3 regions of the Bradyrhizobium sp. Rc2d genome follow, and region 2 is predicted to be linked to each of the others. Evidence: predicted binding sites of a transcription regulator. Region 2 holds the regulator's gene; each other region holds the start of a gene.
What was found. The regulator PhoB, encoded in region 2, activates phosphate uptake and scavenging genes when phosphate is short. The targets are predictions, from matches to a motif close to TGTCATNNANCTGTCAT.
Positions count from the first base shown of each region.

Region 1: the regulator PhoB is predicted to act here: its motif matches at 9,215-9,231, upstream of BLV07_RS18695 (YdcH family protein).
Region 3: the regulator PhoB is predicted to act here: its motif matches at 832-848, upstream of BLV07_RS35060 (DUF47 domain-containing protein).

Region 1 covers NZ_FNCU01000014.1:35,407-45,946, reverse strand. The annotation lists gene BLV07_RS18730 (carbohydrate ABC transporter permease) at 1-283, shown strand, start outside; gene BLV07_RS18725 (ABC transporter permease) at 385-1,197, opposite strand; gene BLV07_RS18720 (ABC transporter permease) at 1,202-2,116, opposite strand; gene BLV07_RS18715 (ABC transporter ATP-binding protein) at 2,113-3,285, opposite strand; gene BLV07_RS18710 (glycerol-3-phosphate dehydrogenase) at 3,338-4,816, opposite strand; gene BLV07_RS18705 (sensor domain-containing protein) at 4,850-7,537, opposite strand; gene BLV07_RS18700 (NAD(P)/FAD-dependent oxidoreductase) at 7,740-8,843, shown strand; gene BLV07_RS18695 (YdcH family protein) at 8,949-9,128, opposite strand; gene BLV07_RS18690 (YdcH family protein) at 9,457-9,663, shown strand; gene BLV07_RS18685 (hypothetical protein) at 9,802-10,020, shown strand; gene BLV07_RS18680 (hypothetical protein) at 10,042-10,293, shown strand; gene BLV07_RS18675 (GGDEF domain-containing protein) at 10,296-10,540, opposite strand, start outside.
Region 2 covers NZ_FNCU01000007.1:67,750-78,289, forward strand. The annotation lists gene pstC (phosphate ABC transporter permease subunit PstC) at 1-941, shown strand, start outside; gene pstA (phosphate ABC transporter permease PstA) at 943-1,788, shown strand; gene pstB (phosphate ABC transporter ATP-binding protein PstB) at 1,785-2,603, shown strand; gene phoU (phosphate signaling complex protein PhoU) at 2,615-3,331, shown strand; gene phoB (phosphate regulon transcriptional regulator PhoB) at 3,347-4,054, shown strand; gene BLV07_RS11845 (GcrA family cell cycle regulator) at 4,284-4,796, opposite strand; gene BLV07_RS11850 (aspartate aminotransferase family protein) at 5,265-6,473, shown strand; gene argF (ornithine carbamoyltransferase) at 6,473-7,396, shown strand; gene BLV07_RS11860 (Hsp33 family molecular chaperone) at 7,563-8,570, shown strand; gene apaG (Co2+/Mg2+ efflux facilitator ApaG/CorD) at 9,115-9,507, opposite strand; gene BLV07_RS11875 (OpgC domain-containing protein) at 9,705-10,540, shown strand, end outside.
Region 3 covers NZ_FNCU01000043.1:31,669-42,208, forward strand. The annotation lists gene BLV07_RS35055 (branched-chain amino acid ABC transporter permease) at 1-734, shown strand, start outside; gene BLV07_RS35060 (DUF47 domain-containing protein) at 891-1,535, shown strand; gene BLV07_RS35065 (inorganic phosphate transporter) at 1,608-2,612, shown strand; gene sugE (quaternary ammonium compound efflux SMR transporter SugE) at 2,605-2,919, opposite strand; gene BLV07_RS35075 (peptide chain release factor 3) at 3,077-4,699, shown strand; gene BLV07_RS35080 (UCP034077 family protein) at 4,982-5,560, shown strand; gene BLV07_RS35085 (NnrU family protein) at 5,630-6,214, shown strand; gene BLV07_RS35090 (class I adenylate-forming enzyme family protein) at 6,287-7,879, shown strand; gene BLV07_RS35095 (tetratricopeptide repeat protein) at 8,045-8,698, shown strand; gene BLV07_RS35100 (hypothetical protein) at 8,730-9,278, shown strand; gene der (ribosome biogenesis GTPase Der) at 9,329-10,540, shown strand, end outside.

The DNA of each region.
Region 1 (10,540 bases), on a different contig from region 2:
CCGCCTGGTCTATCTGCCGTTGATGATGCCTTCGCTGGTCGCGATCGGCACCTATGCGGTGCTGCTGGCCTGGAACGAATATCTCTACGCGTTCCTGCTGCTCTCGAACGATCGCGAGATCACCCTCCCCGTCGCACTCGGCAACTTCCTTGCCGCCGACGATTCGCCCTGGGAGCTGCTGATGACCACCGGCTTCATCTATGCGCTGCCGCCGGCCGCGGTCTACTACGCCTTCCGTCGTTACATGGTGGGCGGGCTCACGGCAGGTGCGGTGAAGTCGTAACAGCCCTTCGTCGTTGCGAGGAGCGTAGCGACGAAGCAATCCAGAGTGCTTCCGCGGGGGCATTTCTGGATTGCTTCGCTTCGCTCGCAGTGACGATCGGCTCACAGCGGCGCCGCGCTCTCGCCCTGCGAGCTCGACAGCTTCGAGGCGAGCGAGGCGATGACGATCACCACCGCGATCAGGGCGATCACCAGCGTGCAGATCGCGTTGATCTCCGGCTTCACCCCCAACCGCACCTCCGAGTAGATCCGGATCGGCAGGGTGGCCGAGCCAGGGCCGGTGGTGAAGCTCGCGATCACGAGATCGTCCAGCGACAGCGTGAAAGCCAGCATCCAGCCGGCGACGATTGCCGGCGCAATCAGCGGCAGCGTGACGGCCACGAAGGCGCGGACAGGATCGCAGCCGAGATCCATCGCGGCCTCCTCCAGCGAACGATCGAGCGAGCCGAGACGGGACTGCACGACCACGGCGACGAAGCACATCGTCAGCGTTGTGTGGGCGATCGTCACCGTCCAGAAGCCGCGCTCGGCATTGAGCGCGACGAACAGCAGCAGCAGCGACAATCCGGTGATCACCTCCGGCATCACCAGCGGCGCATAGAGCATGCCGGAGAACAGCGTCCGGCCGCCGAAGCGTTCACCACGCGACAGTGCGACCGCGGCGAGCGTGCCGAGCAGCGTGGCAATGGTCGCGGATGAGACCGCAACCCGCAGGCTCATCCAGGCCGCCTCGATCATGGCGCGGTCGTTGAAGAACTCGTGATACCAGCGCAGCGACCAGCCACCCCACACCGTCACCAGGCGCGAGGCGTTGAAGGAGTAGATGACGAGGATGAGGATCGGCAGATAAAGGAACGCCAGCCCCAGCGCGAGCGAGGCGATGTTGAAGCGGGAGAGACGGGAGAGCTTGCGCATCGTCTCAGCGCCCCTGTTCCAGCTGCCGCTTCTGAAGCCGCTCGTACAGCAGCAGCGGCACCAGCAGGACCACCAGCAGCACGATGGCCGCCGCGGACGCGACCGGCCAGTCCTTGTTGGTGAAGAATTCGAGCCAGAGGGTCTGGCCGATCATCAGCGCGTTGGAGCCCGCGAGAAGGTCCGGAATGACGAACTCGCCGACGATGGGAATGAAGCACAAGAGCACGCCGGCGCCGACGCCGGGCAGCGACAGCGGGAAGGTGACGAGCCAGAACACCTGCCAGGGCGGCGCGCCGAGATCGCCGGCCGCCTCCTCCAGCGCCGGCTCCATCTTGGCGAGCGTGGCGTAGAGCGGCAGGATCATGAACGGCAGATAGGAATAGACGATGCCGATATACATTGCGCTGTCGGTGGAGAGCCACACGACGGGCTGGCTGACCAGATGCAGTGCCAGCAGGATCTGGTTGAGCAAGCCGTCGTGCTGGAGGATGTTGATCCAGGCATAGATGCGGATCAGGAAAGAGGTCCAGAACGGCACGATCACCAGCACCATCGCCACCGCCTGCCAGCGCTTGGGCAGCCGCGCCATGCCATAGGCGATGGGGTAGCCGATCAGGAGCAGGAGCACGGTCGCTGTGACGGCGACGGTGAGGCTGCGCACATAAGCGAATACATAAATGTCGTCGGAGATCAGCAGCCTGAAATTATCGATCGACAACGCAGCAAGGGCCGTCTTCAGTGCTTCCCATCCCGCCGTCAGGTCGAACACAGGCTCGTAAGGCGGCTGCGCAATCGCAGTCTGCGATAGGCTGATCTTCAGCACGAAGGCGAACGGCACCAGGAAGAACAGCACCATCCAGACGTAAGGCGCGATGGCAGCAAAACGCGCCGGCCGCGCGAAGATGCGGCGTCCGCTCATGACGGCAACACCACGCAGTCGTCGGGCGTGAACCAGGCGACGACGTTCTGGTTCACGCTGTAGGCGTCGACGTCGAGACGCGCGCTGTTGACGACTGAAGCTTGCACCATTCCGCCCTCGTCGAGCTTCACCTTATAGGTGGTGATGCCGCCGAGATAGCAGATGTCGGCGATCACACCGTCCAGACTGTTGATCGCCGTTTCACGACCGGCCTCAAACACCGGGCCGCGGCGCGAGAGCTTGACCTTCTCGGGCCGGATCGCGACCGACAATTTCGCCTCGCTCACCCGCTCGCGCGGCTCGGCCGCAACCAAAGTCCCGGCCTCGCGCGTGGCAATGACGAGGCGATGACCGTCGCGCAATTTGAACTCGCCCTCGAACAAATTGACGTCGCCGACGAATTCCGCGATCCAGCGCGAGCGCGGCGCCTCGTAAAGTTCGCGCGGGCTCGCGACCTGCGCCAGCTTGCCGGCATTCATCACGCCGATCCGGCTCGCCATCGTCATCGCCTCCTCCTGGTCGTGGGTGACGATGATGAAGGTCATGCCGAGCCGGCGCTGCAGCTCCATCAGCTCGGCTTGCGTGCTCTCGCGCAGCTTCTTGTCCAGCGCTGCGAGCGGCTCATCGAGCAGCAAGAGCTGCGGTCGGCGGGCCAGCGCACGGGCCAGCGCCACGCGCTGGCGCTGGCCGCCGGAGAGCTGGTCGGGCTTGCGCTTCTCAAGTCCCTCGAGCTTCACCAGTGCGACCATCTCCGCCACGCGCGAGGCGATGTCGGCGCGCGCCATGCCGGCACGCTTCAGGCCGAAGGCGATGTTGTCGCGCACCGACAGATGCGGAAACAGCGCGTAGCTCTGGAACATCATGTTGATCGGACGCTCGTGCGGCAAGGCCTGCGCGATATCCTGACCCCCGAGCAGGATGCGCCCCTCGTCCGGCGCCTCGAAGCCGGCGAGCATGCGCAAAAGCGTGGTCTTGCCGCAGCCGCTCGGACCAAGCAGCGCGAAAAACTCGCCGGCCCTGATGTCGAGCGACACGCCGTCCACGGCACGGAACGTCCCGAACGTCTTGGCGACGCCCTCGATGCGCAGCAACGGCTGCCCGGCCGCCGGATGTTGATCTCCGCTGGTCGCATTGGCCGCGGCGTTTGTTCTGGGCAACTCGTCCGTCATGTTCCCTGCCAACCCCAATTCCGCCGCACGCTAGCGGCCGATCGTCCCTAGCTCAACCGGTTCGGGACTGATCGTTCACATCCGACATGAACGAGGCCAGCGCGTCGCGATCCGCCGCGGGCATGGTCAGGCCGAGCTTGGAACGGCGCCACAGGATGTCGTCGGAGAAGCGCGCCCATTCATGGTTCATCAGGTAACGTACTTCGGCGCCGGTCAGTTCGGGACCGAAGGCGGGGCCAAGTTCTTCACGGGTCTTCGCCTCGCCGAGCACCGCCGGCAGGCGCGAGCCATAGGCCGCGACCAGGCGCTGGGCCTGCGGCTCCGAAAGAAAGCGCCAGCGGTCTCGCGCGAGGTCGACCTCGGTGTCGAAACGATCCCAGGCAAAGTCCCCGCCCGGTAGCGCCGCGCCGGCGGTCCAACGCGGCGACATCGGATAGAACGGCGTCAGCTTCGTTATCGCTCGCTCCGCGCGCAGGCGCGACGTCGTGACATCGCCGCCGAACATGGTGATCAGCGGCGCCTTGCGCCGGCGCGCGTGGAACAGGGTCGTGCCATCGCGTTGCCGCACGGACGCCAGCGTCAGATTGACACCGGAGACCGTCCGGACCACGTCGCTCGGGGTCACGCGCTCGCGGAAATAGCGGCTGGCCGCCTCGCAGAGATAGCTGATGTCGGCTCCCGGCATCGCCACGATCGCGGGATCGCCGGTGAAGTCGTGCGTCACCGTGCCGATCAGGGTGAAGTCGCGCTCGAAGGGCTGGGCAAAGATCAGTCGTCCATCGTTGTTCTGGAAAACGTAGACGTTATCGGAATAGAACAGCCGCGGCACGATGATCTGGCTCATCTGCGTGGCGGCCATGGCGGGCTGCGGCTGCCGCAGCACGGTCTCCGCCACCATAGGCGTCCAGGCGCCGGTGGCGTTGGCCAAGGCCCGTGCCGTGATCGTGCGGCGGTGGCCACGATCGACCACCGCAAGCCGCCAGGTGTCGGTTCGGTCGGCGCGGACACAGCGCGCCCCGGTCCGGATCACCGCACCACGTTCGGCGGCATCGAGCGCCGTGAGCACCACCAGGCGGGAATCATCGACGACGCAGTCCGAATATTCGAACGCCGTGCCGAACGGACGCTTCAGCGCGTTGCCGACCGGATGATGCGTGATGTCGAGGGTCGTCGCGACAGGCAGCCCACTCCCGCTGGAGAGGCTGTCATAAAGCAACAGGCCGGCACGCAGCAGCCATGGCGGGCGTTCCTCGGAATGGGCGGGGATGACGAAGTGCATCGGCCGGACCAGATGCGGCGCGATCCTGAGCCAAGTCCGGCGCTCCGCCAGCGCCCGCCGCACCCGCCAGAACCCGCGCCGTTCCAGAACCGACAGATCGCCATGAACGAGCCGCGGCGTCGCCGACGACGCGCCGGCGCCGAGATCGCCCTGCTCGAACAGAATGACCCGCAGGCCACGGCCAGCCGCATCGCGCGCGAGGCTGACACCGTTCAAGCCGCCGCCGATGATCGCAAGGTCGTAATCCGCCATGAGGCCGTCGAGAAGGAGCGAAGCGCCCCATCATTAGCCCGTCTTGAGCGCAAGCTCCATGACCTCAGCGCGGCCGACGAGGCCTGCATATTTCCCGATCGGCAGAGGCTTGCCGAGCAGGTAGCCCTGCACGCCGTCGCAGCCCTCCTTGGCAAGGAAGGCGAGCTGGTCGAGGGTCTCGACGCCCTCGGCGATGATCGACATTTCGAGGCCGTGGCCGAGATCGATCACCGCGCGCACGATCGCCGCCGATTGCGGGTTGCGGCCGAGATTGATGATGAAGGCACGGTCGATCTTGATCTTGTCGAACGGGAACGCCTGGAGATAGCTCAGCGAGGAATAGCCGCTGCCGAAATCGTCCATGGAGATCCGCACGCCGAGTGCCTTCAGCCGGCGCAGCAGCGCAAGGCCGCGGTCAAAGTCCTCGATCAGCACACCCTCGGTGATCTCGAGCTCGAGCCGGCCGGGCGCGAGGCCCGTCTCGATCAGGATCGAATGGACCAGCCCGACCACGTCACCATGCATGAACTGCGCCGGCGACAGATTGACCGCGACCTGGAGCGGTTTTGGCCAGGACGCCGCCTCGCGGCAGGCCTCACGCAGAATCCACTCGCCCATCTCGACGATCAGGCCGCTCTCTTCCGCGATCGGGATGAAATCGGCCGGCGAGACCTGGCCACGCACCGGATGCTGCCAGCGCGCCAATGCTTCGAAGCCGATGATCTCGCTCTCGGCGACGCTGTGGCCGGCGGCGCCCTGCGGCTGGAAGGCGAGCGAGAGCTCGCCATTCTTGATCGCCATCGAGAGGTCCTGGTGCAGCACGCGGCGGTCGCGGATCTGCTGGTCCATCTCCGGCTGGTAGAGGCTGATCGTGCCGCGCGACTTCTGCTTGGCGCGGAACAGCGCCGCGCCGGCATTGGCAAGCAGCGAGGCGCCATCAGCGCCATTGTGGGGGAAGATCGACATGCCGGTGGTGGCGCCAGCACGGACCGGTCGGCCGTCGATCTGGAATTCCCGGGCGACGGCCTCACCGAGCTGCTGCGCCAGCGCCAGACCCGCCTCCGGCTGCTTGCCATCGATGATGAGGCCGAACTCGTCGCCGGACAGGCGCGCCACCACGCCGCCGCGTGCCGAATCCTGGAGCCGCTGCGCCACCTCGATCAGGAGCTTGTCGCCGAGCGCATGACCGAAGACGTCGTTGACCTCCTTGAGGCCGTCGAGATCGACGCACAGGACGGCGAACTCCTCGCCGGTGCCTTCGCAGGCCTCGATCATCTGGGTCAGCGCCTGGAGGAAGGCGGCGCGGTTCGGCAGGTCGGTGAGGCCGTCGTGATAGGCCATATGCGCCATGCGCGACTCGGTCTGCCGGCGATCGGTGACGTCCTCGTGGGTCTTGATCAGATATTGCGGCTCGCCGGCATCGCTGAGCACGGTGGCACGGCGGGTCAGGAACAGCCGCAGGCCGTCCTTGGTGGAGATCGGATGCTCCTCGGTGATCATCCCGCGCTTCTTGATCGCGGCCTCGTCGCGCGCGATGATCAGCTTGGCTTCCTTGGGATTGAAGATATCGGCGGCGGTCAGGCCCGTGGCCTCCTCGCGCCTGCGGTTGAGAATCGTCTCGGCGCTGCGGTTGGCGAGCAGATAGCGGCCATCCTTGACCTGCTCGACGATCAGCGCCACCGGGATGTTGTCGACCACGAGCTCGAGGAACTTCTTGGTGCTCTCCAGCTCCTGCGACAGTGAGCGGCGGTCGGTGATGTCCTCGAACACCAGCAGCAGGAATCCGGGCCGATTGCTTTCATTGCGGACCGCGATCCGGATCGAGGCGACCATGCGCCGCTCCCCGCTACGCTCGACCTCGAATTCGTTGCGGAACTGGCCGTCCAGCGAATTGAGCGCGGCCTGGTCGGCCGCCTCGATGCTGGCCGCCGAGGCGGGCGCAAACAGCTCGCGCGCATTCTTGCCGACGACGTGATCCCGCGAGAAGCCCCAGAAGCGCTCATAGGCGGTGTTCGCGAAGATGTAGCAGCCGTCCTCGATGTTCTTTGCGGCAACACAGGCCGGCACGTTGTCCAGCACCGTTTCCAGGAACTGCTTGGTGGAGGCGAGCTGCTGCGACAGCCTGCGCTGTTCGCTGACGTCGAGATGCGTCGCCACCGAGCCGCCGTTCGGCAGCACGTGAAATTTCACCAGGATGGCCCGTCCATCCGGCAATTCGGTGATCAAACCGTTGCTGCTTGCCGCCTTCTCGTAGAACTCGTCGTCGGAGGCGCCGCCGAGCACCCCGCGCTTGCGTCGCAGCGCGAGGAGTTCGTAGCCGTTCATGTTGGCCCGGACATCCGACCGCGTCAGGCCATAGATATCGAGATAGCGGTCGTTGCAGAAGATGACGCGCCGCTGCGCGTCCGTCATCACCACGCCCTGGTTGAGATTGTTCATGGCGGAGGAGACGAAGGCATTGCGCCGCAGCTGCAAGCGCCTGGTCCGGCGCAGCGAGGAATGGATCCACAGCGCGATCGCGGCGAGGAACGAGCAGACGACGATGCCCGCGATCAGGACTTCCCAGATCACGCTGGGATCGAGCTTGGCGAGATCACCTGGAGCGGTGAAGCTGTCCGACAGCGCAAAGGCGCGTGCGGGCGCGACCGCGCCGGCCAGGCACAGGACGGCCTGCACAGCGATCGGAAGCGTGCTGCCCACGTGCCAGTTCTTCTCAGCCATCAGCCACCCGCGATTTCAACGTCGGATTGTCTGGCTTCACGGGTTTGGATCGGGTAAACGCCTGTATGTGCAACGGAAAAATTTGACGCGAAATACGGCAATTGCCCTGACATGATAAATGCTTCCTTAACGGAGAACGGCCGCGCGCCCTCGATTCCAGAGCCGCGGCCACCGGCTCTTCCAGCGGACGTCCTGCACGACCATGGATAAAGTCGATTGCGTCGTCATCGGAGCCGGCGTGGTCGGGCTCGCGGTGGCTCGGCGGCTCGCGCAGGCCGGACGCGAGGTCATCGTGCTCGAGGAAGCCGAGGCCATCGGCACCATCACCTCCTCACGCAACAGCGAGGTGATCCATGCCGGCATCTACTACCGCGCCGGCAGCTGGATGGCGCGCATGTGCGTCGGCGGCAAGCACGCGCTCTACCGCTACTGCGCCGAGCGCGGCATCCCGCACAAAAATTGCGGCAAGCTGATCGTCGCGACCAGCGCGAAAGAGACGGAGAAGCTGCAATCGATCAAGGCACATGCCGAGGCCAACGGCGTACTCGACATGCAGCTGCTTTCGGGCGAGGCCGCACGCGCGCTGGAGCCGGCGCTCGCCTGTGACGCCGCGCTGCTGTCGCCGTCGACCGGCATCATCGACAGCCACGCCTACATGCTCTCGCTGCGCGGCGAAGCCGAGGAGGCCGGCGCGGCCTTCGCGTTCCACACGCCACTGATCCGTGCCAAGGCAGCCGCCGGCGGTATCGAGATCGAGGCTGGCGGCGAGGCGCCGATGACGCTGCAATGCGACCTGCTCGTCAATGCTGCGGGGCTCTCGGCAACGACGGTGGCGCGCAACATCGACGGCATGCCGCTGGACCGGATTCCGCCGGCCTATCTTGCCAAGGGAAATTACTTCAGCTGCAATGCAAGGGCGCCGTTCTCGCACCTGATCTACCCGGTGCCCGAGCCCGGCGGGTTAGGGGTGCACCTGACGCTGGACATGGCAGGGCAGGCCCGCTTCGGCCCTGACGTCGAGTGGATCGAGACGATCAATTACGAGGTCGATCCGTCACGCGCGGAGCGCTTCTATCCCGCGATCCGCAAATACTGGCCGACGCTGCCCGACGGGGCGTTGATGCCGAGCTATTCAGGCATTCGCCCGAAGATCGTGCCGCCGGCGGTGGCCACGCAGGATTTTCTGATGCAGGGCCCGCGCGATCACGGCGTCGCAGGCTTGATCAACCTGTTCGGCATCGAATCGCCGGGACTGACGTCGTCGCTTGCGATCGCCGATCACGTCTCCGAACTCGCAGACATCTAGGCGCCGCGCAAATTTTGCACGACGCACATTGCAGCAGGGGTGAGCGCAAACGCACTCATCCCCGCTTGAAAGGGTATGATCAACTCTACGCTGTTACGGGGGTCACTAGTGGAGCGTGTCGACTTGCTTCAGACGCTCGATCTGGTCCTTGACCATCAACTTCCGGCGCTTCAACTCAACAATTTGCAGGTCGTCTGTTGAAAGGTGCACGAGAGCTTCGTGCAATTCGTTTTCGAGAAGTTTGTGCTTCCGTTCCAATTCAACAAGATGTGCCTGAATTGTCATTCGAAACCTCCTCGGTAGGGTTGAACCTCAGGATTCGATCCGGACGAGAGACTGTACATCACCGATTCGTTCTGTCGATGGGTATCCGTCGTCGCGGCGTCATTTTTGAAAATTCATATGTAACGAAGCGTGAGTAAGGAACCACGCGAGAAAAATCCATGATATCAATGCGCCTGCGCAGCGGCGCAGCGACTCGCAGAAATATGTTGCGGGAGATCGGCGGGCAACGGCCGCAGATCGCTTGCGGTCACGCCGCGCAAGGACGATAATTTCCACAGGGCATCCACAGCCCAGATCTCACGCCAATCGGTTTTCGGCCACCGCAGACATGACCAATGAAAACGAGCGTGAGCTCGAAGTCGAGCTCACCCGGTTGCAGCAGGAACACCGAGATCTCGATGCGGCGATCGATGCACTGCATCAATCGCCCGCCCCCGACCTGTTGCGGTTACAGCGGTTGAAGAAGCGTAAGCTCTTGTTGCGCGATCGCATCGCGTTCATCGAAGACCAGATCACGCCCGACATCATCGCCTGAGCCCTCCGCCGATCTTTCGCGGTGGCTCGCCGTATCTGAATCCGCTTGACTCAAAAAGAACAAAATAGGAACATTCAGGACGTCCCGGCTCTAGACAGGCCAGGGAAAACGCCAAGGAAAGGCAGAAGGACAACGCAGATGTCGGCAACCGCCCTTCTCGACAACAGCCATTATGAACAAGCCTGCGATCAGGCGATCGCGATGTGCGACGGCAATCTGCGCAGCACCATCAAGGCGCTGATCATGGCCAATGAATATCTGGAAGCCGAGCTGGCGGAATTGCAGGCGGCGATTTCCGCCGGCTGCATTCCGGAGACCTCGCCCAGCAAGATGCGGAGCAAGAGCAGCGCCGCCTGAGTTCAACATCGGAGCAACGCCATGTCGGATGTGACCTACTACGTTGCAATGCCCTTCCTGATCGATGCTGACGGATCGCCCGTCGCGGGCGCCGCAGAGGAGTGCCAGAGTTCGGCGGCCGCGTTGCGGCGCGCCGAAATCTTGTCGCGCGGTGCCGGTCACATCGGCGCGATCGCGTTCAGCCGCAGCGGCGATCCCATGACCGGCGAATTCGGCGACGCCACACTGCTGCGCAAGTTCGGCAATGTACCGCAAGATCTCACCACGCTGTAGGATCAGCTGCTGACGGGCCTGATCTGCCGCTCGTGGCGCCGGTGCGCCTTGCGCACATACATGGCGGCATCGGCTTCCTCGAGGGCGCGGCCCGCGTCGGACTGCGGTCCCAGCAGCGCCACGCCAGCGGAAGCGCCCGCAGCCACGTGCCGGCCCTGAAACGTGAAAGACAGTTCGTCGATCGCGTGCTCGAGGATGGCGGCCTTCGCCTTGGCGTCGGTCTCGCTGAGATTCCACAGCAACAGCG
Region 2 (10,540 bases):
CCAAGGCCTTGAGCGCGTTCAAGCTCGGCGACGTCACCTTCTACTGGATCACGCGGCTTTCCGCGATCTCGGTGCTGCTGATCCTCGGCGGGATCATCATTTCGCTAATCGTCGGCGCCTTCCCGGCGATCAAGGAATACGGCCTGTCGTTCCTGTGGACGCAGCGCTGGGCGCCTTCGGCCGATCCGCCCGTGCTCGGCGCGCTCGGGCCGATGTACGGCACGCTCGTCACCTCCTTCATCGCGATGCTGATCGCCATTCCGGTCGGTCTCGGCATTGCGATCTTCCTCACCGAGCTCTGCCCGCAATGGCTGCGCCGCCCGATCGGCATGGCGATCGAGCTGCTCGCCGGCATTCCGTCGATCATCTACGGCATGTGGGGCTTCTTCGTGCTGGGCCCGTTCCTGGCCAACACCTTCCAGCCCTTCATGATCAGGGTCTTCGACGGCGTCCCGGTGCTGGGAGCGATCTTCGCAGGTCCACCGTCCTATCTCAGCCTGTTCAACGCCGCGCTGATCCTCGCCATCATGGTGCTGCCCTTCATCACCTCGATCTCGGTCGACGTGTTCAAGACGGTGCCGCCGGTGCTGAAGGAAGCCGCCTACGGCGTCGGCTGCACCACCTGGGAAGTCGTCCGCAGCGTGGTGATCCCCTACACCCGTGTCGGCATCATCGGCGGCGTCATGCTGGCGCTGGGCCGCGCGCTCGGCGAGACCATGGCGGTGACCTTCATCATCGGCAACTCGTTCCGGATCTCCTCGTCGATCTTCGCACCGGGCACCACGATCTCGGCGGCGATCGCCTCCGAGTTCGCCGAGAGCGACGGCCTGCACCAGTCCGGCCTGATCCTGCTCGGTCTGCTCCTGTTCGTGCTGACGTTCTTCGTGCTCGCGGCCGCGCGGCTGATGCTGCTGCGTCTGGAACAGAAGGCGGGGAAGTGACATGAACCCGATTTACGCACGCCGTCGCCGCACCGACATCGTCATCCGCGGGCTCTGCATCGCCGCCGCCGCCTTCGGCGTCACCTGGCTCGCGCTGATCCTGATCACGCTGCTCTACAACGGCCTTAGCGGCCTGAACCTGCAGGTCTTCACCGAGAACACGCCGCCGCCCGGCTCGTCCGAAGGCGGCCTGCTCAACGCCATCGTCGGCTCGCTGATCATGACCGTGCTCGGCGTCGGCATCGGCGCGCCGCTCGGCCTGTTCGCCGGCACCTATCTCGCCGAGTACGGCCGCAACGACAAGCTGACCTCGGTGATCCGCTTCATCAACGACATCCTGTTGTCGGCGCCCTCGATCATCATCGGCCTGTTCATCTACGGCGCGGTGGTGGTGCCGATGCGCGGCTTCTCGGCGATCGCGGGTAGCCTCGCGCTCGCCGTGATCGTCATCCCCGTGGTGCTGCGCACCACCGAGGACATGCTGCTTCTGGTGCCGAACGCGCTGCGCGAGGCGGCCTCCGCGCTCGGCCTGCCGCGCTCGCTGGTGATCAAGCGCATCGCCTACCGCGCCGCGCGCTCCGGCCTCATCACCGGCGTGCTGCTCGCCACCGCCCGCGTCGCCGGCGAGACCGCGCCGCTGCTGTTCACCGCGCTGTCGAACCAGTTCTTCAGCCTCGGCCTGAACAAGACGATGGCGAACCTGCCCGTGACCATCAACAATTTCGTGCAGAGCCCCTACGCCTATTGGAAGCAGCTCGCCTGGAGCGGCGCACTGCTGATCACGCTCACCGTGCTTGCCCTGAACATTGGCGCCCGCATCCTCGGTGCCGAGAGGACCGCAAAATGACCGACCTGTCCGTATCCGTGAGTTCCAACGGTCACCTGGCCTCGCATCCGCTGCCGGAAGCGCCCGCCAAGGTGACGGTGCGCAACCTCAACTTCTATTACGGCGAGCATCACGCGCTGAAGAACATCAACCTGACGCTCGGCACCAACCGCGTCACGGCGTTCATCGGCCCGTCGGGCTGCGGCAAGTCGACCCTGCTGCGCATCTTCAACCGGATGTATGACCTCTATCCGGGCCAGCGCGTCACCGGTCAGCTGATGCTCGACCAGACCAACATCCTCGATCCCAAGCTCGACCTCAATCTGCTGCGCGCCCGGGTCGGCATGGTGTTCCAGAAGCCGACGCCGTTTCCGATGACGATCTACGAGAACATCGCCTTTGGCATCCGCCTCTACGAGAAGATCTCGAAGTCGGAGATGGACGACCGGGTCGAGAAGGCGTTGCGCGGCGGCGCGCTGTGGAACGAGGTCAAGGACAAGCTCAACGCCTCGGGCCTGTCGCTCTCCGGCGGCCAGCAGCAGCGCCTCTGCATCGCCCGCACGGTCGCGGTGCGGCCTGAAGTGATCTTGTTCGACGAGCCCTGCTCGGCGCTCGATCCGATCTCGACCGCCAAGGTCGAGGAGCTGATCCAGGAACTGTCCGAGAACTACACGATCGCGATCGTCACCCACAACATGCAGCAGGCGGCGCGCGTCTCCGACAAGACCGCCTTCATGTATCTCGGCGAACTGATCGAGTTCGACGACACCAGCAAGATCTTCACGTCGCCGAGCGACCGGCGTACGCAGGATTACATCACCGGCCGGTTCGGCTGAGGAGACGGGACATGGGTACTGAACATACCGCAAAGGCCTTCGACACCGACCTCCAGGAGCTCACCCGCCTGGTCGCCGAGATGGGCGGCATCGCCGAGCGCATGATCGTCGATTCCGTCGATGCGCTGATCCGCCGCGACGTCGCGCTCGGTCAGCGCGTCGTCACCACCGACGCCGAGCTCGATGCGCTGCAGAAGCGCATCGAGGAGCGCGCCGTGCTCACCATCGCCCGTCGCCAGCCGATGGCGGTGGATCTGCGCGAGATCGTCGGCGCCATGCGCGTCGCCACCGATCTCGAGCGCATCGGCGACCTCGCCAAGAACATGGGCAAGCGCGTTGCGGCGCTGGAGACGGACTTCCATCCGCTAAAACTGTTTCGCGGCCTGGAGCACATGACCGACCTCGTGCAGCAGCAGGTCAAGTCGGTGCTGGACGCCTATGCCGCGCATGATCTGCCGGCGGCAATGGCGGTGTGGAAGGGCGATGAGGAAGTCGACGCCATCTGCACCTCGCTGTTCCGCGAACTCCTCACCTACATGATGGAGGATCCGCGCAACATCTCGTTCTGCATCCATCTGATGTTCTGCGCCAAGAACATCGAGCGGATCGGCGACCACGCCACCAACATCGCCGAGACCGTGTTCTACATGATCGAGGGTCAGGCGATCACCGACAAGCGGCCGAAGGGCGATATGACGACCTTCGCCACGACGGTACCGAATACCTGAGGGAGCGACGACAACATGGGCGCACGCATTATGGTGGTTGAGGACGAGGAAGCTCTCACCGAGCTTCTCCGTTACAACCTCGAAGGCGACGGCTATGACGTGGAGACGGTGATGCGCGGCGACGACGCCGACACCCGCCTCAAGGAACACATCCCGGATCTGATCGTGCTCGACTGGATGCTGCCGGGACTATCAGGCATCGAGCTGTGCCGGCGGCTGCGCACCCGTCCCGAGACCAAGCAGCTCCCGATCATCATGCTCACCGCGCGCGGCGAGGAGAGCGAGCGGGTGCGGGGTCTTGCGACCGGCGCCGACGACTACATCGTCAAGCCGTTCTCGGTGCCGGAGCTGCTCGCGCGCGTGAAGGGCCTTCTGCGGCGCGCAAGTCCGGAGCGGCTCGCCACCGTGCTCGCCTATGGCGACATCGAGCTCGATCGCGACAAGCGCCGTGTGGCGCGCTCGGGCCGGCCGATCGATCTCGGCCCGACCGAATATCGCCTGCTGGAGTTCTTCCTGGAGCATCCCGGCCGCGTGTTCTCGCGCGAGCAGCTGCTCGACAGCGTCTGGGGCCGCGACATCTATATCGACGAGCGCACCGTCGACGTCCATATCGGCCGCCTGCGCAAGCTGCTCAATCTCGGCCGCGAGCAGGACCCGATCCGCACCGTCCGCGGCGCCGGCTATGCGCTGGATGATCGGTTTGCGAAGGCGGAGCAGACGTAAGTTAGGCGGTGTTGCTTTAGCAGGCGGCTGCCACACCCTCACTGTCGTCCCAGATCCGGGACCCATAGCCACAGGGAGTGATTGTTGCGCGAAAAAGGTAGCTCCGAGTCCCCGTAACCACAGCTTGCGGTGGCTATGGGTCCCGGATCTAGGCGCGCTTGTCCGGGACGACATCGGATTTGTAGAGCCGTCATTGCGTGACGGCTGCCGTTTTGATCTCAGAACGAACTCACCGCGTGCTCGGCTTGGCCGGCGCGCGCCGGCGATCCGCGGCCGGCTGATAGGCGACGCGCGAGTGCTGGGCACAGTAGGGCAGGCCGGACAGCGCCCTGCCACCGCAGAAGAAGAAATCCGGGCTCGAGGGATCGCCGACCGGCCAGTGGCAGGTTGCCTCGTTCAATTCCAGCAGCGACAGCCGCTGGCTCATCGGCACCACGTTGTCGTAGGTGACCGGTTCGGCCTCCACCTCGACCTCGAAGGCCTGCGCCAGCGCGGTGTTGCCGCGCGAGATCGGCCGGGTCACCCGCATCATGTGCTGTGCTGGGCGCGCCTTGCGCGGCCGCGGCGCGGCCGAAGATGGGCTCTTGGCGCGGCCCGACAGGCCGAGCCTGTGCACTTTACCGATCACGGCATTGCGGGTCACATTGCCGAGCTCGGCCGCGATCTGGCTGGCCGAAAGTCCGGCCTCCCAGAGCTTTTTCAGCTGCTCGACGCGATCGTCGGACCAGGTCAAAACCGTCATTGCACCCTTTCCCTCGCTGCGCGCCGCCATCCTGGGGCCTCACAGCGAATGCCTAAGCCTTGAAAAACCCGTGCCGCCAGAATCCCTTAAGGCTCGCCGGGCGCGCTACTGACGCCCGAACGTTTACGCCGGTACATGAGGACTTAGAGGATCAGAACCGCTGCACGAGATGTCGTATCTGACAGGCCAAACGCTACAATATGGCGTGACTCCCGCGCAAGAGTCCGCCGACTCGCTTCCACATGTTCCGTGGTGAAAACCCCGCAAAATCGGCACCGCAAGACTACGGATTCAGCGTTTCGCGAGGCTTTCCGGGCGGCATTGACACCGGTCTTGCCAGGCATAAGATAGTGCCGCGTGCCGCCCTTAAAAGGCGGCACGTTTCGTTTTCCGGACCGGTCAATGGTGCGCTGCGCAAGGCATGCCAGGCAGGTCTCAACATTCAAATGCAACATCCAAGTGATGGTCATGACCAACAGCGCCGCGCCGCATCTGCTTCCCGTTTTCGCCAGGGCCGACCTTGGTTTTGAGCGCGGCGAAGGCTGCTGGCTGATCGCGACCAATGGCGATCGCTATCTCGATTTCACGTCGGGCGTTGCGGTGAACGCGCTCGGCCATGCCCATCCCGCGCTGGTCAAGGCATTGCAGGAGCAGGCGACCAAGCTCTGGCACATGTCGAACCTGTTCCAGAGCCCGGATGGCGAACGGCTTGCAACGCGTCTGTGCAACGAGAGTTTCGCGGACTTCGTGTTCTTCTGTAATTCGGGCGCCGAAGCGCTGGAATGCGTGATCAAGGTCGTGCGGCGCTATCACGCTGCCAAAGGCCATCCCGATCGCTATCGTATGATCACCTTCGAGGGCGCTTTCCATGGCCGTACGCTGGCGACGCTGGCTGCGACGGGCTCGGCAAAATATCTCGAAGGTTTCGGCCCGCCGATAGACGGCTTCGACCAGGTCCCGCATGGCGATATCGAGGCCGTGAAGAAGGCGATCGGTCCGCAGACCGCCGGCATCCTGATCGAGCCGATCCAGGGCGAGGGCGGTGTGCGTTCGTCGACACCCGCCTTTCTCAAGGCGCTGCGCCAGCTCTGCGACGAAAAGGGCCTGTTGCTCGCGTTCGACGAGGTGCAGACCGGCATGGGCCGCACCGGCGATCTGTTCGCGCATCGCCGTCTCGGCGTCACGCCCGACGTGATGTCGCTGGCGAAGGCGCTCGGTGGCGGCTTTCCGATCGGTGCTTGCCTTGCGACCGCGGAAGCGGCCTCCGGCATGACGCCCGGCTCGCACGGCTCGACCTTCGGCGGCAATCCGCTCGCGATCTCTGCTGCAAACGCCGTGCTCGACGTCATGCTCAAGCCTGGCTTCTTCGACCACGTGCAGAAGATGTCGCTGCTGCTCAAGCAGAAGCTCGCCTCCGTGATCGATCGCCATCCTGATGTCGTCAGCGAAGTTCGTGGCGAGGGTCTCCTGATCGGCATCAAGGCGGTCGTGCCTTCGGGTGATCTCGTTGCCGCCTTGCGCCACGAAAAACTGCTCACCGTCGGCGCCGGCGACAATGTCGTGCGCTTTCTGCCACCTCTGATCGTCACCGAAGCCGAGATCGAGGACAGCATCGGGCGGCTCGAGCGCGCCTGCACGGCGATCTCGTCCAGTCAGACCAAGCGGGCGGCAAGCTAATGAGCAAGTCGCCAAAGCACTTCCTCGACATCAACGAGCTCCCGCTGTCGGAGCTCAAGCGCATGCTCGCCGCATCCTCGGCCATGAAGGCGAAGCAGAAGGCGCATCAGCCGGTCAGGCCGCTCGAAGGCAAGACGCTGGCGATGATCTTCGAGCGCCCCTCGACGCGGACGCGGGTGTCGTTCGACGTCGCCATGCGCCAGCTCGGCGGCGAGCCCATCATGCTCACCGGCGCAGAAATGCAGCTGGGCCGTGGCGAGACCATCGCCGACACCGCGCGCGTGCTGTCGCGCTATGTCGACGCCATCATGATCCGCATCCTCAATCACGAGGCGCTGCTGGAGCTTGCGGCCTATGCGACCGTGCCCGTCATCAACGGCCTGACGCGCCGTTCGCACCCTTGCCAGGTGATGGCCGACCTCATGACCTATGAGGAGCATCGCGGCCCGATCGAGGGCAAGACGGTGGCCTGGACCGGTGACGACAACAACGTGCTGGCGTCCTGGGCCCACGCCGCCGAGCGCTTCAAATTCCAGCTCAACGTCGCAACGCCGCCGGAGCTCGCGCCGAAGAAGGCGATGCGTGACTGGATCAAGACGACCAATGCGCCGATCGTGCTCGGCACCGATCCGGAAGCCGCCGTGCGCGGTGCCGATTGCGTCGTCACCGACACCTGGGTGTCGATGGGCGACAAGGAAGGCGAGCACCGCCACAACGTGCTCAAGCCCTACCAGGTCAATGCCAAGCTGATGTCGCTGGCCAAGTCCGATGCGCTGTTCATGCACTGCCTGCCCGCCCACCGCGGCGAAGAGGTCACCGATGACGTGATCGACGGCCCGCAATCGGTCGTGTTCGACGAGGCCGAAAACCGCCTGCATGCGCAGAAGGGCATTCTGGCCTGGTGCTTTGACGCGGTGAAGTAACGCGCGACGGTAGATTATTTATTCGTCGTCCCGGCCTAGTGCGTAATTGCGCACTAGGCCGGGACGACATCGAGTTTGCGGTAATGTCGGGCAATCATAACTGCATCCGGAACACGCCGCCTCGCACCCCTTCCAATCCGTCACCTCCGACCCCAGATAGAGCGCCATGGTTTTCCAATCCCCTGACATGAAAACCGGGCTCGAAGGCCCGGTTCGCGCGCCATCAGCAGTTCCGATCGATGACGCCGTGCTGCCCTACGAGGTCGACGCGCTCGACGTGCGCGGCCGCCTGGTGCGGCTCGGCCCGGCGCTCGACGACATCCTCACCAAGCACGATTATCCCGCCCCGGTCGGCAAGCTGCTCGGCGAGGCCATCGTGCTGACGACGTTGCTCGGCTCGGCGCTGAAATTCGAGGGCCGCTTCATCCTTCAAGCCCAGACCGACGGTCCGGTGTCGTTCCTGGTCGTCGACTACATGGCGCCGGATCGTCTGCGCGCCTATGCGCGCTTCGATGCTGCGCGCCTCGGTGACGCCAGGGATTCAGGGACGCTGCTCGGCCGCGGCCATCTCGCCATGACCATCGACCAGGGCCCCGACATGAGCCGTTACCAGGGCCTGGTCGCGCTCGACGGCGGCGGCCTCGAAGAGGCCGCCCACGAATATTTCCTGCGCTCCGAGCAGATCCCGACGCGCGTGCGCCTCGCGGTCGGCGAGGAATGGCGCAGTAGCGACGGCGGCAAGCATCGCTGGCGTGCCGGCGGCATGCTGATGCAGTTTTTGCCGAAGGCACCGGAGCGCGCGCGGCAGGCCGATTTGCATCCCGGCAACGCGCCCGAAGGCACCGAGGTGCACAGCGTCGCGGAAGACGACGCCTGGGTCGAGGCGCGCTCGCTGATCGAGACCGTCGAGGACGTCGAGCTGATCGATCCCGAGCTGTCCGGTGAGCGGCTGCTGTTCCGCTTGTTTCACGAGCGCGGCGTGCGCGTGTTCAATCCACAGGTCCTGAAGGCGCAATGCTCCTGCTCGCGTGATGCGGTCGCGTCCATGCTGAAGAGCTTCTCGTCGGACGACCGCGCCGCCATGGTCAAGGACGACAAGGTCGTGGTGACCTGCGAATTCTGCTCGTCGGTCTACCAGTTCACTCCGCACGAGGCGGGTGTGGAGGACGCGTAGGCCCCCATTTCCCGTCATTGCGAGCGCAGCGAAGCAATCCAGAAATGCATCCGCGGTGTCAGTCTGGATTGCTTCGTCGCATCAGCGCAAAATTGCTTTGCAATTTTGTCGCGAGCTCCTCGCAGTGACGAGTTTGGGGCACGCTCGCGCCTCGTTCTCGCTGTCATCGCCCGGCTTGACCGGGCGATCCAGTACTCCGAGACAACAGTGATTGAACCGATAGGCCGCGGCGTACTGGATTCCCCGCTTTCGCGGAGAATGACAGCGTCATTTGGAGAACGGCGCAGCCGCCTCATACTCCGTCATTGCGAGCGCAGTGAAGCAATCCAGAGTCTTTCCGCGGAGAGATTCCGGATTGCTTCGCTGCGCTCGCAATGACGATGTTGTGGAAGCTGCTCGCCACATACGCGCTGTCATCGCCCGGCTTGACCGGCGCTGATTGAACCGATAAGCCGCGGCGTACCCGCCGGAGCCTGTCATCGGGCTCGCCGAAGGCGAGACCCGGTGGCGGGGCATGACAGCGGTGGGCGTCGCCGCACCGCCCCTAATTCAACACCCGCTTGTTGTCCGGGCTGTCCAGCGAGAACGTCGGCACGTCGATCTCGAAGCGCTCGCCGCTTTCGCTGACCATCTGGTAGCGGCCGGTCATGAAGCCGGAGGCGGTCGTGAGCGGCACGCCGGAGGTGTATTCGAAGCGTTCGCCGGGGGCCAGGATCGGCTGCTCGCCGACGACGCCCTCGCCCTTCACCTCCTGCTGGCGGCCGGAGGCATCGGTGATGATCCAGTGCCGCGTCTTCAGCTGCACGGTCTCGTCGCCGGAATTGGTGATGACGATGGTGTAGGACCAGAAATAGCGGGAGCGATCGGCCGAAGACTGCTCCGGAACAAAGTTCGGCTCGACGGTCACTTCGATCTGGCGGGTCACGGCGCGGTACATAACCTCCATCATACCGAAATCCGCCCGGGGAACCAAACGCTGGAGACGGCTTTGGCGACATCGTCCCGCCAGAATTCGCGGGGAAGGACTCCCCCAAGGGAAGACACCCTTATGTGATCGTGCCGCTTTGCGGGACGACGGCTGGAACGGTAAACTCCATTGCACGTCGCGATTTGCGGAAGGGTTTTTGGCCCCCGATGACCATTGCCGACCAAGTGACGGGATCGACGATCGCGGGAACCGCGGATGCCAAACCCGCAGGCATCACGCCGCGGGCCGCCGCGCCGGCCATCACGCTGCCGGCCATCGGCGAGCGCGAGCTCCGGCTCGATCTGTTCCGCGGGCTGGCGCTGTGGCTGATCTTCATCGACCATCTGCCAACCAGCCTGCTGACCTGGTTCACCATCCGCAATTACGGCTTCAGCGACGCCACCGAGATCTTCATCTTCATCTCCGGCTACACCGCCGCCTTCGTCTACGGGCGGGCGATGCTGGAGAACGGCGTCGTCATCGCCACCGCGCGCATCCTGCGCCGCGTCTGGCAGATCTACGTCGCCCACGTCTTCCTGTTCACGATCTTCCTCGCCGAGATCTCCTATGTGGCGACCAGCTTCGAGAACCCGCTCTACACCGAAGAGATGGGCATCATGGATTTCCTCAAGCAGCCCGACGTCACCATCGTGCAGGCGCTGCTGCTGCGCTTCCGGCCCGTCAACATGGACGTGCTGCCGCTCTACATCGTGCTGATGCTGGCGCTGCCGTTGATCCTGTGGTCGATGAGGTGGAAGCCCGACGTCACGCTCGGCCTGTCGGTCGTGCTCTACGCGGTGACCTGGGAATACGACCTCTACTTCTCGGCCTATCCGAACGGCTTCTGGGCGTTCAATCCGCTGGCCTGGCAATTGCTTTTCGTCTTCGGTGCATGGTGCGCGCTCGGAGGTGCGCGACGCATGTCGCGCATCCTGGCCTCACCGGTGACGATGTGGATTGCGATCGCTTATCTGGTCGCGGCGTTCTACGTGACGCTGACCTG
Region 3 (10,540 bases), on a different contig from region 2:
ATTGCAGTGCGCATGCGTTGAAGGTCTGGGCGCTTCCGCCCGAGCTTGGCATCCTCGTCGGCATCGCCTCTGCGTTCGTGCTGTCGATCGTGACCGGCTACATCTCGATCCGCCGCCAGGGCATCTATTTCTCGATGATCACCCTGGCGCTGTCGCAGCTCCTCTACTTCATCTACCTCCAGGCGCCGTTCACGCACGGCGAGGACGGCATCCAGGGCATTCCGCAAGGGCACATGTTCGGCGTGTTCGATCTGTCCAAGCCGACGGTGCTTTATTACGTCGTGCTGGTCGGCTTCCTCGCCGGCTTCCTCTTGATCTTCCGCATCATCAACTCGCCGTTCGGCGAGGTGCTGAAGTCGATCCGCGAGAATGAGCAGCGGGCGATCTCGCTCGGCTACCGCACCGACCAGTACAAGTTCCTGGCCTTCATCCTATCGGGCACGCTGGCCGGCTTTGCCGGGGCGCTGAAAGTGTTCGTGGCGCAGAACGCCTCGCTCACCGACGTGCACTGGTCGATGTCGGGCGAAGTCGTGCTGATGACGCTGGTCGGTGGCCTCGGAACCATTTTCGGTCCCGTGATCGGCGCCTTCGTGATCATCGCCATGCAGCAATATCTGGCGGGCTTCGGCCAGTGGGTGACGGTGATCCAGGGTGGGATCTTCGTGATCTGCGTGCTCACCTTCCGCCGTGGCGTCATCGGTGAAATCGCGCATTACTTCCGGAGATCGCTCTAAGTAACTGATTTTAAATCTGTTTACAGGTCGCTTGAAAGCGGTGGATGACCCGGCTCCGCGGGCGCGAGATCACACGCGCGTGGATCGAAAATGGTCTATGACAGTTTCATGACGGCCCTTCCGGGCCGGGCCATTTCCAACCGGTAGCCTGTCCCCATGATGCGATGGTTTCGTGCTTTCCTGCCCAAGGAAGAACGGTTCTTCGACCTGTTCGACCGTCATGCCCAGACCGTGATCCAGGGCTCGATCGCGCTCCAGGGCATGCTCAACGGGGGCGAGGAGACGCCGGTCTATTGCCAGCGCGTCAATCAGTTCGAGAACGACGCCGACAACATCACCCGCGAGGTGCTGACGGCAGTGCGCCGCACCTTCATCACCCCGTTCGACCGCGGCGACATCAAGAACCTGATCACCTCGATGGACGACGCCATCGACCAGATGCAGCAGACGGCGAAGGCCGTGATGCTGTTCGAGGTCCGCGCCTTCGAGCCGCCGATGCGCGAGATCGGCGGGCTTCTGATCGAATGCGCCAATCTGGTGGGACGCGCGCTGCCGCTGATGCAGTCGATCGGCCCGAACGTCGCCATGCTGAGCGCGATCACGGAAGAGCTGGGCAAGCTGGAGGGCCGTGTCGACGACCTCCACGACATCGGGCTGAAGGAGCTGTTCCTCAAGCATCGCAACGGCAACGCGATGGACTTCATCGTCGGCGTTGAGATCTACGACCATCTCGAGAAGGTGGCCGACCGCTTTGATGACGTCGCCAACGAGATCAACAGCATCGTCATCGAGCAAGTGTAGCGCATGATGCGGAAAAGTGTGCAGCGGTTTTCCGCTCGGATCATGCGTAAGCTTTAAGGCAGGGGCCGCGCCGTGGATGCTGCGTTGGGTTTTCCCGTCCTGGTCGGCTTGATCGCCGTCGCGCTGCTGTTCGACTTCCTGAACGGCCTGCACGACGCCGCCAATTCGATCGCGACCATCGTCTCGACCCGCGTGTTGCGGCCACAATTCGCAGTGTTCTGGGCCGCGTTCTTCAATTTCGTCGCCTTCATGGTGTTCGGTCTGCACGTCGCCCAGACCATCGGCACCGGCATCATCGATCCCTCGATCGTCGACGCCCAGGTGATCTTCGCGGCCTTGGTCGGGGCCATCGTCTGGAACATCGTGACCTGGGCGCTCGGCATCCCGTCCTCGTCGTCGCATGCGCTGATCGGCGGCCTCGTCGGTGGCGGCATGGCCAAGGCGGGCATTTCGGCGGCGGTGTGGAGCGGGTTGTCCAAGACGGTGCTGGCGATCGTGCTGTCGCCCCTCGTCGGCTTCCTGCTCGCGATGATGCTGGTGGCGATCGTGTCCTGGGCCTCGGTGCGCTCGACACCGTTCGCGGTCGACCGCGCCTTCCGCATCCTGCAATTCGCCTCCGCCTCGCTCTATTCGCTCGGCCATGGCGGCAATGACGCCCAGAAGACCATGGGTATCATCGCCGTGCTGCTCTATTCGCAGGGCCATCTCGGCAGCGAATTCTCCGTGCCGTTCTGGGTGGTGCTGTCCTGCCAGGCCGCAATGGCACTGGGCACGCTGATGGGCGGCTGGCGCATCGTCCGCACCATGGGCCTGCGCATCACCAAATTGACCCCGATGCAGGGCTTTTGCGCCGAGACCGGCGGCGCTGTGACCCTGTTCATGGCGACCTTCCTCGGCGTTCCCGTCTCGACCACCCACACCATCACCGGCGCCATCGTCGGCGTCGGCGCCGCCCGCCGTGTCTCGGCGGTGCGCTGGAATGTCGCGAGCTCGATCGTCTATGCCTGGGTGATCACGATCCCGGCCGCGGCCCTGGTGGCCGCGCTGAGCTGGTGGGCGGTCCAGATCGTCAAGTAACGAGCTTCAATCCGATAATTCCGGCGATGATCAAGGCGATGCTGGCGAGTCGGAAAGCGGTCGCGGGCTCGCCGAACAGGATGATGCCCAGCGTCGCGGTGCCGACCGCGCCGATTCCGGTCCAGACTGCGTAGGCGGTTCCGACGGGCAGTGATTTGAGAGCAACCCCGAGCAGGATGATGCTGCCGGCCATGGCCGCCAGCGTAACGACCGACGGAACAAACTTGCTAAAGCCCTCGGTATATTTCAGGCCGATGGCCCAGGTGATCTCGAGAAGACCGGCGACGAACAAAATGCTCCAGGCCATGACGACCCTCAGTTCAAGGCAGGGTCGTCCCCGCAGGCAATGACCTATGAACGGGAGGGCCGTCCCTCCCAAAGGGCGATATGGGGCTGGCCGGAGGGCTCCGCAATCACCAAATGAGGCTTGATCAGGCCCATTTTCCCTGCCAAACGCTCCCGCCATGTCCGACATCGCCACCACCGCAGCCGAATCGCCGGCCCGTTCCCCGCTTGCTGCTGAAGTGTCGCGGCGGCGGACCTTTGCGATCATCTCTCACCCCGACGCCGGCAAGACCACGCTGACCGAGAAGCTGCTGCTGTTCGGCGGCGCCATTAACCTCGCCGGCCAGGTCAAGGCCAAGGGCGAGCGGCGCAACACACGTTCGGACTGGATGAAGATCGAGCGCGAGCGCGGCATCTCGGTCGTGACCTCGGTGATGACCTTCGAGTTCGAAGGCCTCGTCTTCAACCTGCTGGACACGCCGGGCCACGAGGACTTTTCGGAAGACACGTACCGTACGCTGACGGCGGTCGATTCCGCCGTGATGGTGATCGACGCCGCCAAGGGCATCGAGGCGCGCACCCGGAAGCTGTTCGAGGTGTGTCGTCTTCGGGATATCCCGATCATCACCTTCATAAACAAGATGGATCGCGAGAGCCGGGATGTCTTCGAGCTGCTCGACGAGATCGAGAAGACGCTGGCGCTCGACACCACGCCGATGACCTGGCCGGTCGGCCGCGGCCGCGACTTCCTCGGCACTTATGACGTCGTCAATGGCGGCGTGCGTCTGCTCGAAGGTGGCGGCGCCAAGACCGGCGCGGCGCAGCAGATCGAGATCGCCGAGCTCGCCAAGCTCAATGCGAACCTCGACGTAACAGCGGTGAAGGACGAGCTCGAGCTCGTCACCGAAGCGTCAAAACCGTTCGAGCTCGAAGCATTCCGCGAAGGTCATCTGACGCCGGTCTATTTCGGCAGCGCGCTGCGCAATTTCGGCGTCGGCGACTTGCTGGAAGGCCTCGGCAAGTTCGCGCCCGAGCCGCGCGCGCAGGACAGCGACCAGCGCAAGGTCGAAGCCACCGATCCGCGCATGAGCGCCTTCGTGTTCAAGATCCAGGCCAACATGGATCCGAACCATCGCGACCGCATTGCGTTTGCGCGGCTCTGTTCGGGCAAGCTCAGCCGCGGCATGAAGGCGAAGCTGGTGCGCACCGGCAAGAGCATGCCGCTGTCGAGCCCGCAATTCTTCTTCGCGCAGGATCGTTCGGTAGCGGATGAGGCCTTTGCCGGCGACGTGGTCGGCATTCCCAATCACGGCACGCTGCGCATCGGCGACACGCTGACCGAGGGCGAGGATTTCAACTTCGTCGGCGTGCCGAGCTTTGCGCCGGAAATCGTCCGCCGCGTTCGTCTCACCGACGCGATGAAGGCGAAGAAGCTGAAGGAAGCGCTCCAGCAGATGTCGGAGGAGGGCGTGGTGCAGGTGTTCCGTCCGCGCGACGGTGCGCCCGCGCTGGTCGGCGTCGTCGGCGCGCTCCAACTCGATGTGCTCAAAGCCCGGCTCGAGGCCGAATATTCACTGCCGGTCGAGTTCGAGGTGAGCGAGTTCCAGCTTGCGCGCTGGGTCTCCTCGGAGGATCGCAAGAAGCTCGACACCTTCATCGCCGCCAACACCTCCAGCATCGCCGACGATGTCGACGGCGATCCAGTCTATCTGGCGCGAAACGAGTTCTATCTCGGCTACACCAGGGAACGCGCCGAGGGCATCGAGTTCACCAACGTCAAGGACGTCAAGAAGAAGGGGTAGGGTGGCCGCGCGCCCGGCCGCCGCAGCCACACCCTCCGCTGCGCAGCCACACCCACACCCTCCGCTGCGCAAGCACACCCTCCGCTGTCATGCCCCGGCTTGACCGGGGCATCCAGTACGCCGCGGCCTCTCGATTTAATCACATCCGTCTCGGCGTACTGGGTCGCCCGGTCAAGCCGGGCGACGACAGTGTACTTGAACGCGAGCACGTGAACAGCCGCAGGCTTGACGTTGTTGGAGGCAATGCCACCTTCAACTCATGTGATCTTGCGAGCTCACTGCATGTGGCGCGGCATCATTGTTTTTCTCCTGCTGGCGATATCGACCGTCGCCGCCGACGCGCGGCCCCGCCAGATCAACCCCATTCCGTTCTCGCACGAGCCGTGCAGCGTGCTCGATGGCCCGCCCTGCACGCCGTCCTACTGCAGCCCGCTCGAGCCCGGCCCCTGCATTCCCGAAATCGACTACCCCTACGGCCAGAACCTCCAGGTCACGATCGAGAGCGTGCCGTCCGAGGCGGACCGCGCCAAATACCGGAAGCCCGATCACGATCTCGACACGATCGGCGATCTCTTTGCCGAGCTGCGCAGCTGCTGGTCGCCGCCATCGGACAACGCGCGCGCCGGCATGCAGATGTCGGTGCGCTTCAGCTTCAACAAGGCGGGTGGCCTGATCGGCCCGCCGCGCCTCACATACGCGACCGCGGGCGTGCCGGCCGGCACCCGCACGACCTATCTGAACGCCATCAACGCGTCGCTGCAGGCATGTCTGCCGCTGAAATTCACTGGCGGACTCGGCGGCGCGTTGGCGGGCAGGCCGATCGCGATCCGCTATGTCGACAATCGCGAGCTTGGAAAATAGCGCATCAGTTGCGACCGGCGGCCAATCGATGATACCTCAGAGGCGGGGGCTGCTTTAGGGGAGGATGTCATGGGTCTGGTGGTCATGATCCTGGGGCTGGTGCTGTTTTTTGCCGCCCATATTTTCACGACGAAACGAAAGGCGCGCGCTGAGGCAATCGCACGACTAGGTGAGGGGACCTACAAGATCCTCTATTCGCTGGTTTCGCTCGCGGGGCTCGTGCTGATCATCTGGGGCTTTGCCCATTACCGCAGCTCCGGCTGGATCGACGTCTGGTATCCGCCGAAGGCGCTGAAGCACATCACGCTCGCCTTGATGCTGCCCGCGGTCATACTGGTGGTGGCCTCGTACCTGCGCGGCCGCATCTATGCGACGCTGAAGCATCCGATGCTGGCCGGCATCAAGCTGTGGGCGGCCGCGCATCTGCTCGCCAACGGCGATCTCGGCTCCATCATCCTGTTCGGCTCGTTCCTGGGCTGGGCGGTGTATGATCGCATTACGCTGAAGCATCGCACCGATGCCGGCGGCCCGCCGATCCCGGTCGGCGGTGTCACAAATGATTTGATCGCGATCGCAGTCGGTGTTGTCGCTTATCTTGCGCTGGCGTTTGCGTTCCACCCTGTCGTGATCGGTGTTCCCGTGATCGGCGTCTAGCCGGTCAGCACAAGACGACACCCGGTGTCCATGCGCGGAAGATAACAAGAGCAACAAGCCGAGGACCCTTCGATGGACTGGTCGCAATCTCAGATCCCGCCGATGCGGTTCGAGGCGCGCTTTGGCGATCGGGTGGTGCCGGCATTTTGCGATCGGCCATCGAGCCTGTGGGCGATGATTGCGGAAGCCTGCGCGCGCAATGGCGATGGTGAGGCGCTGATTTGCGGCGACGTCCGCCTGAGCTGGCGACAAGCCGTCGAGCAGACCGCGCGGATTGCGTCCGGTCTTCGCAAGCTCGGCCTGCAACGCGGCGACCGCGTCGCCATCCTGCTTGGCAATCGCATCGAGTTTCCGCTGCTGCTGTTTGCCGCCGCGCATGAGGGGCTGGTCACGGTGCTGCTCAGCACGCGCCAGCAGAAGCCGGAGATCGCCTATGTGCTCACGGATTGCGGCGCCAAGATCCTGATCCATGAGGCCGCGCTCGCCGAACGACTGCCCGATCCGGGCGATGTGCCCGCTGTGATCCATCGCATCGCCATCGACGACGATCCGGCCCGGTCGCGCTTCTCCGCGCTCGCCGACAACGCGCCGGCGCCTGCGCCGGTCGAGGTCAATGAGGAGGACACCGCGATGATCCTCTACACCTCGGGCACGACGGGCAAGCCGAAGGGCGCAATGCTGGCCCATTGCAACATCATCCATTCTTCGATGGTGTTCGTGTCCTGCCTGCAGTTGACGGAGAGAGATCGGTCGATCGCCGCGGTGCCGCTCGGCCACGTCACCGGCATCGTCGCCAACATCACGACCATGATCCGCTGCGCTGGCGCGCTGATCATCATGCCGGAGTTCAAGGCGGCCGATTATCTCAAGCTCGCCGCGCGCGAGCGCGTCACCTACACCGTGATGGTGCCGGCGATGTACAATCTCTGCCTGCTGCAGCCGGATTTCGACGGCTATGACCTGTCGAGCTGGCGCATCGGCGGCTTTGGCGGCGCGCCGATGCCAGTCGCGATCATCGAGAAGCTCAAGGCGAACATTCCCGGCCTGAAGCTGATGAACTGCTATGGCGCGACCGAGACGACGTCGCCCTCGACCATCATGCCGGGCGAGCTGACGGAGAGCCATATCGACAGCGTCGGCCTGCCGTGCCCGGGCGCGCGCATCGTCGCGATGGGAGCGGATGGACGCGAGCTGCCGCATGGCGAAATCGGCGAGCTCTGGATCCAGGGCGCCTCCTTGATCAAGGGCTATTGGAACAACCCGAAGGCCACGGCCGAGAGCTTCACCGGAGGCTTCTGGCACTCCGGCGACCTCGGCTCGGTCGACGCCGAGGGATTTGTCCGGGTGTTCGACCGGCAGAAGGACATGATCAATCGCGGCGGGCTGAAGATCTATTCGGCCGAGGTCGAATCCGTGCTGGCCGGCCATCCCGCCGTGATCGAGAGCGCGATCATTGCCAAGGCCTGCCCGGTGCTGGGCGAGCGCGTCCACGCCGTGGTGGTGACGCGTAGCCCGGTCGCCAGCGAGGCTCTGCGGGACTGGTGCGCGGAGCGGCTGTCCGACTACAAGGTCCCCGAAACCATGGCGATCACCGCCGAGCCATTGCCACGGAACGCCAATGGCAAGGTGCTGAAACGGCAGTTGCGGGAGCTGCTCGAAAGCTGAGCCGGGCAGGCGGCTCCGGGCTGTCCCGGGTGGTTAACGCCTTGATCGGGCTGGCTTTGCCTTGCCACCGCCATATCGTTAGGGTACCTCGCCGCCACGAGGGGACGGGATTCCTGACGCGAACGCTTTGGCGCGCGTACCCGGACGGGCATGGGATTAGCATAAGTGTCTGAATTATTTGACGAAGTCGACGAGGAAGTACGTCGCGAACAGCTCAAGAAGCTGTGGGACAAGTATTCGATTTACTTCATCGCCCTGATGGTGCTGATCGTGGCCGCCGTCGGCGGCTGGCGCGGCTACCAATATCTCGAGTCCAAGAAGGCCGCCGAGGCCGGCGCGGCCTTCGAGAAGGCCGCCGAGCTGTCCGAGCAGGACAAGCACGCGGACGCCGAGAAGGCCTTCACCGAGCTCGCCGCCAAGGCCCCGTCCGGCTATCGCACCCTGGCGCGGTTGCGCGCTGCGGGCGAGGCCGCCAGCCGCGATCCCAAGGCCGCCGCGAAGATGTACGACGACATTGCCGCCGATCGCAGCGTGGGTGGCGAATGGCAGGATCTGGCCAAGATCCGGGCCGCCGGCTTGCTGCTCGACAGCGCCAGCTACGCCGACATGCAGCAGCGGCTGGAAGCCTCCGCCGCGCCGAAATCGACCTTCCGCCACAGCGCCCGCGAGATGCTGGCGTTGTCGGCCTGGCGCAACAACGACATGACTGCGGCCCGCAAATGGCTCGACGCGATTGCCGAAGACGGCGAAACGCCGCCCAGCCTGCGCTCGCGCGCCGAGGCGCTCCAGGCTCTGCTGCCGCCCGTCGCCAAAAGCTGACGACGGCCCTCTGACGCAAACGAGACACAAGATGCGCCGCACGCCACGTTTGATCGCAGCCACCGTCCTGATCGCCTTCACGGGCCTGTTGGGCGGCTGCTCCAGCGGCGGATTCGATCCGAGCGACATGCTCGACTTTCTCGACACCAAGAAGAAGCTGCCGGGTGACCGCAAGCCGGTATTCCCCGAGGGCGTGCCGGGCCTCGAGCAGGGCGTGCCGAAGGAGATGTACAAGGGCGCGCAGCAGCAGCCGGACCCGAACGCGCCTGCCGTCGCGGCTCTGCCTGCAGAGCCACCGCCCGAGCCGGCCAAGCCTGCGAAGGGGACCAAGGCGACGAAGTCCCGACAGCCAGCCGCCACGGCGGCCGCGCCCGCAGCCGGCGAGGTCGATGGCGAGGCCCAGCCGGAGGCTGCGCCACCCACGGCTGCTCCGCCGCCCAAGCACAAGATTGTCCGCAAGCGCACCACCGCGCCGCCGCCAGAACAGCCTGTCCAGCAGGCGCAACCGACCCAGACCACGCAGCAGCAATCGCAAGGCGCTTTCCCTGCGCCACTGCCAAGCGGCAGCTTCTCGCGCTGATATTCTCCATTGCATTGACAGGCGCAGCCCCGGCAGCGCACGAATGACCGATGTCCTTCACGATCGCCATCATCGGCCGGCCCAATGTCGGCAAATCGACGCTGTTCAACCGCCTGGTCGGACAGAAGCTCGCGCTCGTCGATGACCTGCCGGGCGTCACCCGCGACCGCCGCGAGGGTGAGGCCAAGCTCGGCGACCTCCAGTTCATCATCATCGACACCGCCGGCCTCGACGAGGGTGCCAAGGGCTCGCTGACCGCGCGTATGCAGGAGCAGACCGAGACCGCGATTGCGCAGGCCGACGCGCTGTTCTTCGTCATCGATGCCCGCATCGGCCTCACGCCCACCGATCGCGCCTTCGCCGATTTCGCCCGCAAGGCGAACAAGCCGGTGCTGCTGGTCGCCAACAAGAGCGAAGGCAAGCATGGCGATGCCGGTGCGATGGAGGCCTTTGCGCTCGGCCTCGGCGATCCCATCCAGATCTCGGCCGAGCATGGCGAGGGCATGGGCGAGCTTTACGATGCGCTCAGCCAACTGATGCCGGAGCCCGTCGACGAGGACGAGGCCGAGGACGACGCGCCGCTCTCGGAGGAAGAGGCGGCGACGCGCCCGATCCGAGTCGCCATCGTCGGCCGGCCCAATGCCGGCAAGTCGACGCTGATCAACCACCTGCTCGGCGAGGAGCGCCTGCTGACGAGCCCGGAAGCCGGCACCACGCGGGATTCCATCGCGGTCGAGATCAATTGGAAGGGCCGCGATTTCCGGGTGTTCGACACCGCAGGTCTGCGCCGGCGCTCCCGCATCGAGGAGAAGCTGGAAAAGCTCTCGGTCGCCGACGCGCTGCGTGCGGTGCGCTTTGCCGAAGTCGTCGTGCTGATGATGGACACGCAGAACCGCTTCGAGGAGCAGGATCTGCGCATCGCCGATCTGATCGAGCGTGAGGGCCGGGCTGTCGTGCTCGCCGTCAATAAATGGGACCTGATGGAGACCAAGGGCGGTGGCGCGATCTCGAGCCTGCGCCGCGATGCCGACCATTGGCTGCCACAGCTCAAGGGCGTGCCAATCGTCGCCGTCTCCGGCCTGATGGGCGAGGGCATCGACCGCCTGATGCAGGCGATCCAGGATGCCTACGCGATCTGGAACCGGCGCGTGCCGACGTCGGCGCTCAATCGCTGGTTCGAGCAGGCGATTCAGGCCAATCCCCCGCCCGCGGTGTCCGGCCGCAGGCTGAAGCTGAACTACATCACCCAGAACAAGGCGCGC